DNA from 4 places in the Geobacillus sp. 47C-IIb genome. Region 1 is predicted to be linked to each of the others. Evidence: riboswitches for the same ligand, from Rfam matches in the RefSeq annotation. Region 1 holds a riboswitch; each other region holds the start of a gene.
The links. A riboswitch is a leader RNA that binds a small molecule or an ion and turns the genes downstream of it on or off. The one in region 1 is predicted to bind S-adenosylmethionine.
Positions count from the first base shown of each region.

Region 2: it holds a riboswitch for S-adenosylmethionine, as region 1 does, so the genes downstream of both, IC804_RS14210 (methionine biosynthesis PLP-dependent protein) here and IC804_RS17270 (methionine ABC transporter ATP-binding protein) in region 1, are expected to answer to the same signal.
Region 3: it holds a riboswitch for S-adenosylmethionine, as region 1 does, so the genes downstream of both, IC804_RS07195 (methionine ABC transporter ATP-binding protein) here and IC804_RS17270 (methionine ABC transporter ATP-binding protein) in region 1, are expected to answer to the same signal.
Region 4: it holds a riboswitch for S-adenosylmethionine, as region 1 does, so the genes downstream of both, IC804_RS13575 (bifunctional homocysteine S-methyltransferase/methylenetetrahydrofolate reductase) here and IC804_RS17270 (methionine ABC transporter ATP-binding protein) in region 1, are expected to answer to the same signal.

Region 1 covers NZ_CP061473.1:3,441,468-3,443,665, forward strand. The annotation lists gene IC804_RS17270 (methionine ABC transporter ATP-binding protein) at 1-789, opposite strand, end outside; SAM riboswitch class I at 879-986, opposite strand; gene IC804_RS17275 (NAD(P)H-hydrate dehydratase) at 1,179-2,198, shown strand, end outside.
Region 2 covers NZ_CP061473.1:2,805,269-2,807,466, forward strand. The annotation lists gene IC804_RS14200 (YjcG family protein) at 1-229, opposite strand, end outside; gene IC804_RS14205 (alpha/beta hydrolase) at 268-996, opposite strand; SAM riboswitch class I at 1,184-1,294, shown strand; gene IC804_RS14210 (methionine biosynthesis PLP-dependent protein) at 1,486-2,198, shown strand, end outside.
Region 3 covers NZ_CP061473.1:1,396,139-1,398,336, forward strand. The annotation lists gene IC804_RS07195 (methionine ABC transporter ATP-binding protein) at 1-869, opposite strand, end outside; SAM riboswitch class I at 962-1,071, opposite strand; gene IC804_RS07200 (hypothetical protein) at 1,147-1,494, opposite strand; gene IC804_RS07205 (thioredoxin family protein) at 1,648-1,908, opposite strand; gene IC804_RS07210 (ribonuclease M5) at 1,959-2,198, opposite strand, start outside.
Region 4 covers NZ_CP061473.1:2,692,925-2,695,122, reverse strand. The annotation lists gene IC804_RS13580 (ABC transporter ATP-binding protein) at 1-294, opposite strand, end outside; SAM riboswitch class I at 914-1,015, shown strand; gene IC804_RS13575 (bifunctional homocysteine S-methyltransferase/methylenetetrahydrofolate reductase) at 1,088-2,198, shown strand, end outside.

The DNA.
Region 1 (2,198 bases):
TTTCACGATCGTCCCCGTATGCGTTTCCCGTAAATGTGCAGGCAAGTCAACATGCATGACGCTATGGACGAACGATCTCGTTAATTCTTCTTTCGGATGGGTAAACAGCTCATAAACGGTGCCGAGTTCAATCACTTTGCCGTTTTGCATGACGGCAACGCGGTCACATATATGTTTGACCACTTCCATTTCGTGAGTAATGAAGACGATCGTAATACCGAGCTCACGGTTAATTTTTTTCAGCAGTTCTAAAATCGATTTGGTCGTGCTCGGATCGAGCGCCGATGTGGCTTCATCGCATAACAGGACGGTCGGATTGTTAGCGAGTGCCCGGGCGATGCCGACGCGCTGTTTTTGCCCGCCACTCAGCTGCGCCGGATAGGCGTCCCGCTTGTCGGATAGACCGACCATGTCGAGCAGCTCATTGACCCGTTTTTCGATGTCCGGTTTCGGTTTTTTAGCTGCTTTTAAGGCGAAGGCGATATTTTCAAATACTGTTTTCGAGCTAACTAAAGAAAAGTGTTGGAAAATCATTCCGATTTTTTGGCGCACTTGCCGCAGTTCTTTGGCATCTAATGCTGTTACATCGATCCCATCGATGAGAATGCGGCCGGATGTGGGACGTTCTAGGGCGTTTAAGCAGCGCAGCAGCGTGCTTTTTCCAGCGCCGCTGTAGCCGATGATGCCAAAAATTTCACCATCGCGAATCGTAAGTGATACGTTGTCTACCGCAACGGTTTGTTTCTTTTTCGTTGTATACACCTTTGTAACGTTTTGAATATCGATCATGTCCATCCTCCTTGTGTTGATAGGTAGAATTTGGTAAACAAAAATGCCTCTTTCATTCGGAAAGAGGCATCGGTGGTATGTAAACTCCCGACTTATCTTTCAGAATGAAAGCCATTCTGCAGGAATTAGCACCGTTCCCTCAAGGGGAGGTTGCCGGACGTCATTGGGCCTGTTCCCTCAGTCACTCTTGATAAGCGGTTTGCTGTATGTAATTTTTATGAAATTCATGATAATGCGACAGCTATTTGTTGTCAATATGTATTTTCCATTCGGATTCTTCAGGAAACGTTTACATCGTTGCGCTTCTAGAGAAAATATTTGTGCTCGTCTTTCGCTTGGAAAAATTGTACACTAAACAATAGGGATGGAAATGGAAAGGGGAATGGGCAATGATTCCGATCGTAACGGCTGATGAAATGTACGCTATTGACCGAGAAGTGACCGAGCGGATCGGCATTCGTGATGACTCGTTGATGGAAAACGCTGGGCAGGCGCTGTTTCGGGTGTTGAAAGAGCGAATTCCACACACGGCTAGGGTGGCGGTGCTCGTCGGGACGGGCAATAACGGCGGCGACGGATTGGTCATTGCACGCATGTTGAAAAGTTATGGTTATGACGCCGATGTATGGCTCGTGCCGCCGCAAGAGAAGGTGAAAGGCGCGGCGCGCACGGCGCTTGAGGTGTACGAGCGGTCGGGGTATTCTTGGATAGCTTATGAGGGGAATGAACGAGCGTTTGCGGCACGCGTGCCACATTACGACGTCATCATTGACTCGCTCCTTGGCATTGGCATCAAAGGAGACGTGCGCCCGCCGTATAAAGAAATCATTGAGCAAGTGAACCGCACGTCCGCAACGGTATACGCGATCGATGTGCCAAGCGGGGTGCCGGCTGATGGAGGCGATGTCAGCACCGCCATTCGTGCTGATGTGACGCTTACCGTCCAATGTCCGAAGCTTGGGGCGTATACGTTTCCTGCGGCGGATTATTACGGAGAGATCGCTGTGGTCGATATCGGCATCCCGCCGCTAGCGGTGCAGGTGAAGACAGATGTCCGGTTTTTGTGGGAACATAGCGATGTGGTGCAGACAATGCCGAAGCGAAAACGGTCATCGCATAAAGGAACGCACGGTAAGCTGCTCATTGTCGGCGGATCTAAGGAGATGAGCGGGGCGGTAACGATGACAGCGAAAGCGGCACTTCGCAGCGGGGCCGGGCTTGTGACGATGGCCGTTCCGGAAACGGTGTACGAGGCAGTTGCCAGCTGTGTGCCGGAGGCGATGTACCGGTTATGGCCGGCAGAGGGAGGCGCATTTGCTGGCGTGGCTGATTGGGCCGGGCTTGATATTGACGCGATGGCCATCGGCCCGGGAATGGGGCGAACGGAAGGAGTGCGCCGCTTAGTGAGC
Region 2 (2,198 bases), 640 kb from region 1:
GGTAAAACGAGCTGAATTTTGTCACTTTGATGGGGATTGGAGGAGTTTCCGCTGCGATACGGTGCAATTCTTTCGTCATCTCTTTCAATTGCCCCTCATTCGCTTCAAACGGATATTTTAACGTGATGTGCGGCGGAATAAGAGCGTAATGGCTGTCATACCGTTTTCGGTAAGAGTTGGCAAAATCTTGAATGCATTTTGATGGAAATAATACAATGCCGTACTTCATCCCGATTTCCCTCCTTAGATGGTTGTTTTTCTATGTGTTTACAGCGACAAAATAGCGGATACAGCTCTCGGTAAGTCAGGCTGCCAATACGTCCACGCATGACCGCCGGCAAACTCATGGTACGTATAGGCGAATTGTTTTTCCATAAACAAGTCTCGCGCCACCCGATTTGGTGTAATAAAGTCGCGCACATGGCCGTCCGTTGTTTTCACGGCTGTTTCTTCCGTGCCGACGGAATGGTAAATCGAAAGAAGTGACGGATCACGGAACGCGCGGATACGCGCCAGCACTGAGTCATCGATATAAGGGGACTGCATGGCGATGTTTCCAAATGTATGCGGATACAACAATCCAGCTAGCAACGAGATCGTTCCACCGAGCGAATCGCCGATCAGCGCCCGGCCTTTGCCCATTTGATAGGTCGGTAGCTCATGGTCCAAAAACGGAACGAGTTCATGAGCTAAAAAACGAATGTACGCTTCGTGTTTTTGCCCCGCTGGGTGATATTTCTCGTAGCGGTCGTTCACATTCCGATATGGGATGCCGACGACGATCGTCCGGTCGATCGTTCCTTCCTCCATGAGCGTTTCGATGACGCGTTTCACTTTTCCATACATAAAATAATCTTTGCCGTCTTGAGCGATTAGTAAAGAATATTTGTGAAGCGGAGAAAAATTGCTTGGCAAATAAACAAGTAGTTCGATTTTCTCTTGAAGTTCTCCGCTGTAAAGCGCATAATCACGCATTATTCCTGCTGCGATTGCCATGACCATCCTCCATGAAAACGGTAAGTTCACCTGTTATTGTAACATATTTGGGCGAAAAGATGTTAATGAAGGGCTCGAATTTTTCATCAATTTGCCGAACATTGCCAATGTCAAAAAAATGACTTGCAAAAACGGCCGGAATGCGTTACATTTTTTTATAAATTAACAAAATTGAATATACGTCCTATTCTTATCAAGAGAAGCGGAGGGAACTGGCCCTGTGAAGCTTCAGCAACCAGCCGGAAATCGGCCAGGTGCTAAATCCAGCGAATTGAGTATTCAATTCGGCAGATAAGAAGAAGCGTGACCATGGATATGGAAAAGTCTTCTTCTTAGAAGACTTTTTTATTTTCCTTTTTTTGGGTGATTGATCCGCTGACTTGTGAGTCGATCCGAAAACGAGGTGCTTGGCTGCCGAGACAAGCAGCGGTACGCTTCAGACACCCTATCCGTCGGAAGGGAATTTTTCGGCAGAAGGAGAGAGATGAGATGAAGAAACTGGAGACATTGTTGGCGCAAATTGGCAATCGGAGCGAAACGGTGACGGGGACGGTCAACCCGCCGGTTTATTTTTCCACCGCCTACCGCCATGCCGGCATTGGAGAGTCCACCGGGTTTGACTACATCCGCACCGGCAATCCGACGCGCAAAATCGTCGAAGAGGCGATCGCGAGGCTTGAAGGTGGTGACCAAGGCTATGCGTTCAGTTCCGGCATGGCCGCCATTCAGACAGTGCTCGCCTTGTTTGAGAGCGGAGACGAGTTTCTCGTATCGGCCGACCTTTACGGCGGCACGTACCGACTGTTTGAGCGCGGCTGGCGTAAATACGGCCTCGGATTTCATTACGTTGATTTTGCTGATTTGGATGCCGTGGAAGAAAAAATCACGGAACGGACGAAAGCAATCTTTTTGGAAACTCCAACAAACCCGCTTATGCATGAGACCGATATCCGCGCCGTCTCAGAGCTCGCTAGGCGGTATGGGCTTTTACTGATCGTTGACAACACGTTTTATACGCCAGTGCTTCAACGCCCGATCGAACAAGGGGCTGATATTGTCATCCATAGCGCCACGAAATATTTAGGCGGCCATAACGACGTCTTAGCTGGTCTAGTTGTTGCTAAGGGCGAAGAGCTCTGTCAGCGCTTGGCGGAGTACCATAACGCCATCGGCGCCGTTTTGTCGCCGTTTGATTCATGGCT
Region 3 (2,198 bases), 1.6 Mb from region 1:
ACCGTAAATTGCCGAACGACTTGCGTGATGAGCGGCTGGCCAGCTGCTTCGCCGACAAATGTCAACTGCGCGATCACCCCGTTCGGGTATTGGCCGAACAAATGGGAAACCGCCTCTTCCGTTTCCTCCGGTTCGATCAGTTGTTGAACGAACCGTTTCGTAATCGGCTGTTGCGGGTTGCGGAAGACGTGCAACACTTCGCCTTGCTCGACGATTTTGCCGCTTTCCATCACCGCCACGCGGTCACAAATTTTACGGATCACATGCATTTCGTGCGTAATCAGCACGATCGTCAGCCCGAGCCGCTTGTTAATATCGACAAGCAAGTCCAAAATCGCATCCGTCGTTTGTGGATCCAATGCCGATGTTGCTTCATCGCAAAGCAACACTTTCGGGTTGTTGGCAAGCGCCCGAGCAATGCCGACCCGCTGTTTTTGTCCGCCGCTTAACTGCGACGGATACGCGTCTTCCCGCCCGGCGAGCCCAACAAGCTGGATGAGCTCATCAACCCGCTTTTGCCGTTCCTCTTTCGGAACGCCGGCGATCTCGAGCGGAAACGCAATATTTTCCCGCACCGTACGCGACCAAAGCAAGTTGAAGTGCTGGAAAATCATCCCGATTTCTTGGCGCGCCTTGCGCAGCTCCCGTCCTTTAATGCGCGCCATATCGCGGCCGGCGACGACCACCTGGCCGCTCGTCGGCTTTTCCAGCCCGTTTAACAGCCGGATGAGCGAACTTTTCCCCGCGCCGCTGTAACCGATAATCCCGAAAATTTCCCCTTCGCGAATATCGAGCGACACATTGTCGACAGCTGTTACCGATCCATTCGCCGCATGATAAATTTTTGTCACTTGTTTAAGTTGAATCACCGTTTCACCTTCCTTCTTCCCAAGGCAACAGAGCGCAAAAAGAAAACCTTTCTGCCCGCAGAGAACAGAAAGGTATTTGTCTACCGTTCCGTCTCTTATCTCTCAAAGCAGGCCGCTTTGTGTGAATTGGCACCTTTTCAGCAGACTCGCTGACGGTTGCCGGGCTTCATTGGGCACATCCCTCCACCTCTCTTGATAAGAGCACAACCATTTGCCTATTCAATTGATTACGAGTGTGATTGTATCATTGTATGTCGAACGGTGTCAACAAAATTTTTTACCCAACATGACGATACGGCTTGGCCAAATGGAGGAGAGATTCAAGCAGCAACATGTGGCGAAAGCTTCCCGACACAGACACTTCTTGCAGCCGGACGAGCTGCTGCAGCTTCAGCTCGCCGCTCAGCAGCGATTCAAGCGCTTTCTTTGAACCGCGCACCGTTAACGTGTGGCGTTCGTCATTTCCTATCTCTGGGGCAGTCGGCTCCTTGCCGATCGCCAACAAAGCAACACCTTCTTCACTCTCAAACCGAACATACAACTGCTCATCCGGCAAAATCGGCAACAAATGACGCAACGTTTGCATCCGTTCCATAAACTGTCCCACTAACTGATGCATTTCCATTGACCATCCCCCCCATTTCCCTTTGTTCCCTTTATTTCCATACGGAGGGGGAGGAATCCTTTACAAAAATCTCGACAGTCATTGTGGCGAACCAACGCTATTTTTGTCATTTCCAAAGAAATATGTCAAATGGCGTCAAAAAAAGGCAGGTAGTCAGCGCGGCAACCGAGCTTGAATTTCCTCATACAAGTACGGAACGGAATGAAACGCATACCATTTGCCCACCATCGTTCCGTCCACAAAAAGAAGCAAGCAAGGAACGCTTTCAATTTTCCAAACGACTGCTTGCTCCGGGATATAATTCACGTCTGTTTCGTAAAACGGCAGCGCCGGAAACAACTCCTCCACCACCGTCAACATTCGTTTCGCCAGCTGGCACGTGCCGCACAGCGGGGTGTACAAATAAAGAGCCATAAGCGGCTGTTCAGTGATTGTCTGTTGTATCTCTGTTCGTTCAATCGGTTTCACTCGCCTCTTCCCTTCATTAACGAGTCGATGCGGACGTCAAAATGGGCGCGCAGCAACACTTGGGCTAAATGCCAACGCGGAGCAGCGGCCACTTCGCGGTACGTCCGGTCAATATAAATGTGTTCCGCTTCCGGAAACATCCGTCGAAATTGCCGGCGCAGCTTTTCTCCTGCTTCATCAGCGTCTGCCAGCACGTACACGTCCTGACCCTCAAGCTCGTCGGCCAGCTCCTCAAG
Region 4 (2,198 bases), 750 kb from region 1:
ATTTTCAAATACGTCCAAATGCGGAAACAAAGCATAATCTTGAAACACTGTATTGACTTGCCGCTTGTTTGGTGGGACGTCATTCATCGGCTTCCCATGGAAATAAACGGTGCCATCAGTTGGCTCAATAAACCCGGCAATCAGCCGCAAAATCGTCGTCTTCCCGCATCCCGACGGCCCAAGTAATGTATAAAACTTTCCTCTCTCCATCTCAAAACTAACATCATCCAATACCGCTGTCCCATCATATTCTTTTGTCACATGGTCAAAGCGGATGATTTCTTGTCTGCTCACCTTTGCACCCCCTACCCTTTCCATTTCCATCATTCCTAATTAGAACATATGAATGACAAAAGGGCAATGGAAAAATCATGACGGGCATTAGTAAAAATCAATAAGGGAGAACAAAAGCAACAGAACCCCCCCTCAACTTGGAATGACGGGCTTCCCATGGTTCATATCGCCTTGAAAGCTTTGCGATTTCAACTAGCAAACTCCTCATCCCACTCTTCACCGATATTCCCGCCTTGCCAAGCAGAAAGAAGATTGATTCCGATGCCTGCACATCAATAAAGTCAAACATGATACCCCTCAACGCTAAGGCGACTGCGACAGCGAGCAACAGAAAATGAACAACCACTCCTAAGTGCTTTCGCCGAAGGAAGACAACTGTCAAAATAGCATTCAACATGACGAGCGAAAAAACAAAGATTCAGCGATCCTGCACTTCTTCCATAGACAGATGTTCATACATGTTAGCAACACCTTTCATTACGATGATCCTCCTCCAAACTCCCCTTCCCTTCGCCTCATTTTTTTCAATTTTCCCTCTTTACTGTATTGAACAATTTCAGAAAATGCGCTAAATTATAGAGTAATAGTCAGAACATTGCCCAACAACTGCATACAAACATTCTTATCAAGAGAGGGGGAGGGACTGGCCCGGTGAACCCTCAGCAACCTGGCCGCGGCCAAGGTGCTAAATCCAGACAGGCGGAAGCCTGGAAGATAAGAAGAAGCGAATGACAAGTCTTCTTCTTAGAAGGCTTTTTTCTTTTTATTTACGGAGAAACGGGGGGATCGGAACGTGGGATTGCTTGATGAGTTAAAACAACGCGTGTTGATCGCTGACGGGGCGATGGGGACGCTTCTATATTCCCATGGTATTGACCGTTGTTTTGAAGAATTGAATCTATCAAAACCAGAAGAAATCGTCCATATTCACGAGGCATATATCGCGGCGGGCGCTGATGTCATCCAGACGAATACATACGGCGCCAACTATGTAAAACTCGCCCGCTACGGCCTTGAGGACGAGGTGCCGTCCATCAACCGGGCGGCGGTGCGGCTCGCCAAGCAAGCGGCGAACGGGCGGACGCACGTACTCGGAACAATCGGCGGACTGCGCACATTGAACAAAAGCGCTGTGCCGCTTGAGGAAGTGAAGCGGACGTTCCGCGAGCAGCTGTTTGTCTTGCTTGCTGAGGGAGTGGACGGCGTGCTGCTTGAGACGTATTACGATTTAGAAGAGTTAGAGACGGTGCTCACCATCGCCCGCAAAGAGACAACCTTACCGATCATCGCCCACGTATCGCTTCATGAAGTTGGCGTCTTGCAAGACGGCACGCCGCTCGCTGATGCCCTCGCACGCTTAGAAGCGCTTGGCGCCGATGTTGTCGGGCTGAACTGTCGGCTCGGGCCTTACCATATGCTTCAGTCGCTGGAAGAAGTACCGCTGCCAACGCGCGCCTTTTTATCGGCGTACCCGAACGCGAGCCTCCCCGACTACCGCGACGGTCGGCTCGTCTATGAGACAAATGCCGAATATTTCGAGGAAACGGCTAAAGCGTTTCGTGACCAAGGGGTGCGCTTAATCGGCGGGTGCTGCGGCACGACGCCAAAACATATTGAAGCGATGGCTCGGGCGCTTCAAGATCGGAAACCCGTGACGAAAAAAACGGTAAAACGGCGTGCCGTGTCAGTATCAGTGCAAGCCGACAACCCGTCGGCAGTAACGCCGCTTCCAGAATTAGCCCGCACGCGCCGCTCGGTGATCGTTGAGCTCGACCCGCCAAAACAATTAGGTATTGACAAGTTTCTCGTCGGAGCCAAAGCGCTCCATGATGCCGGCATTGATGCACTAACGCTCGCTGACAACTCGCTCGCCACGCCGCGCATCAGCAACGTCGCGGTCGGCT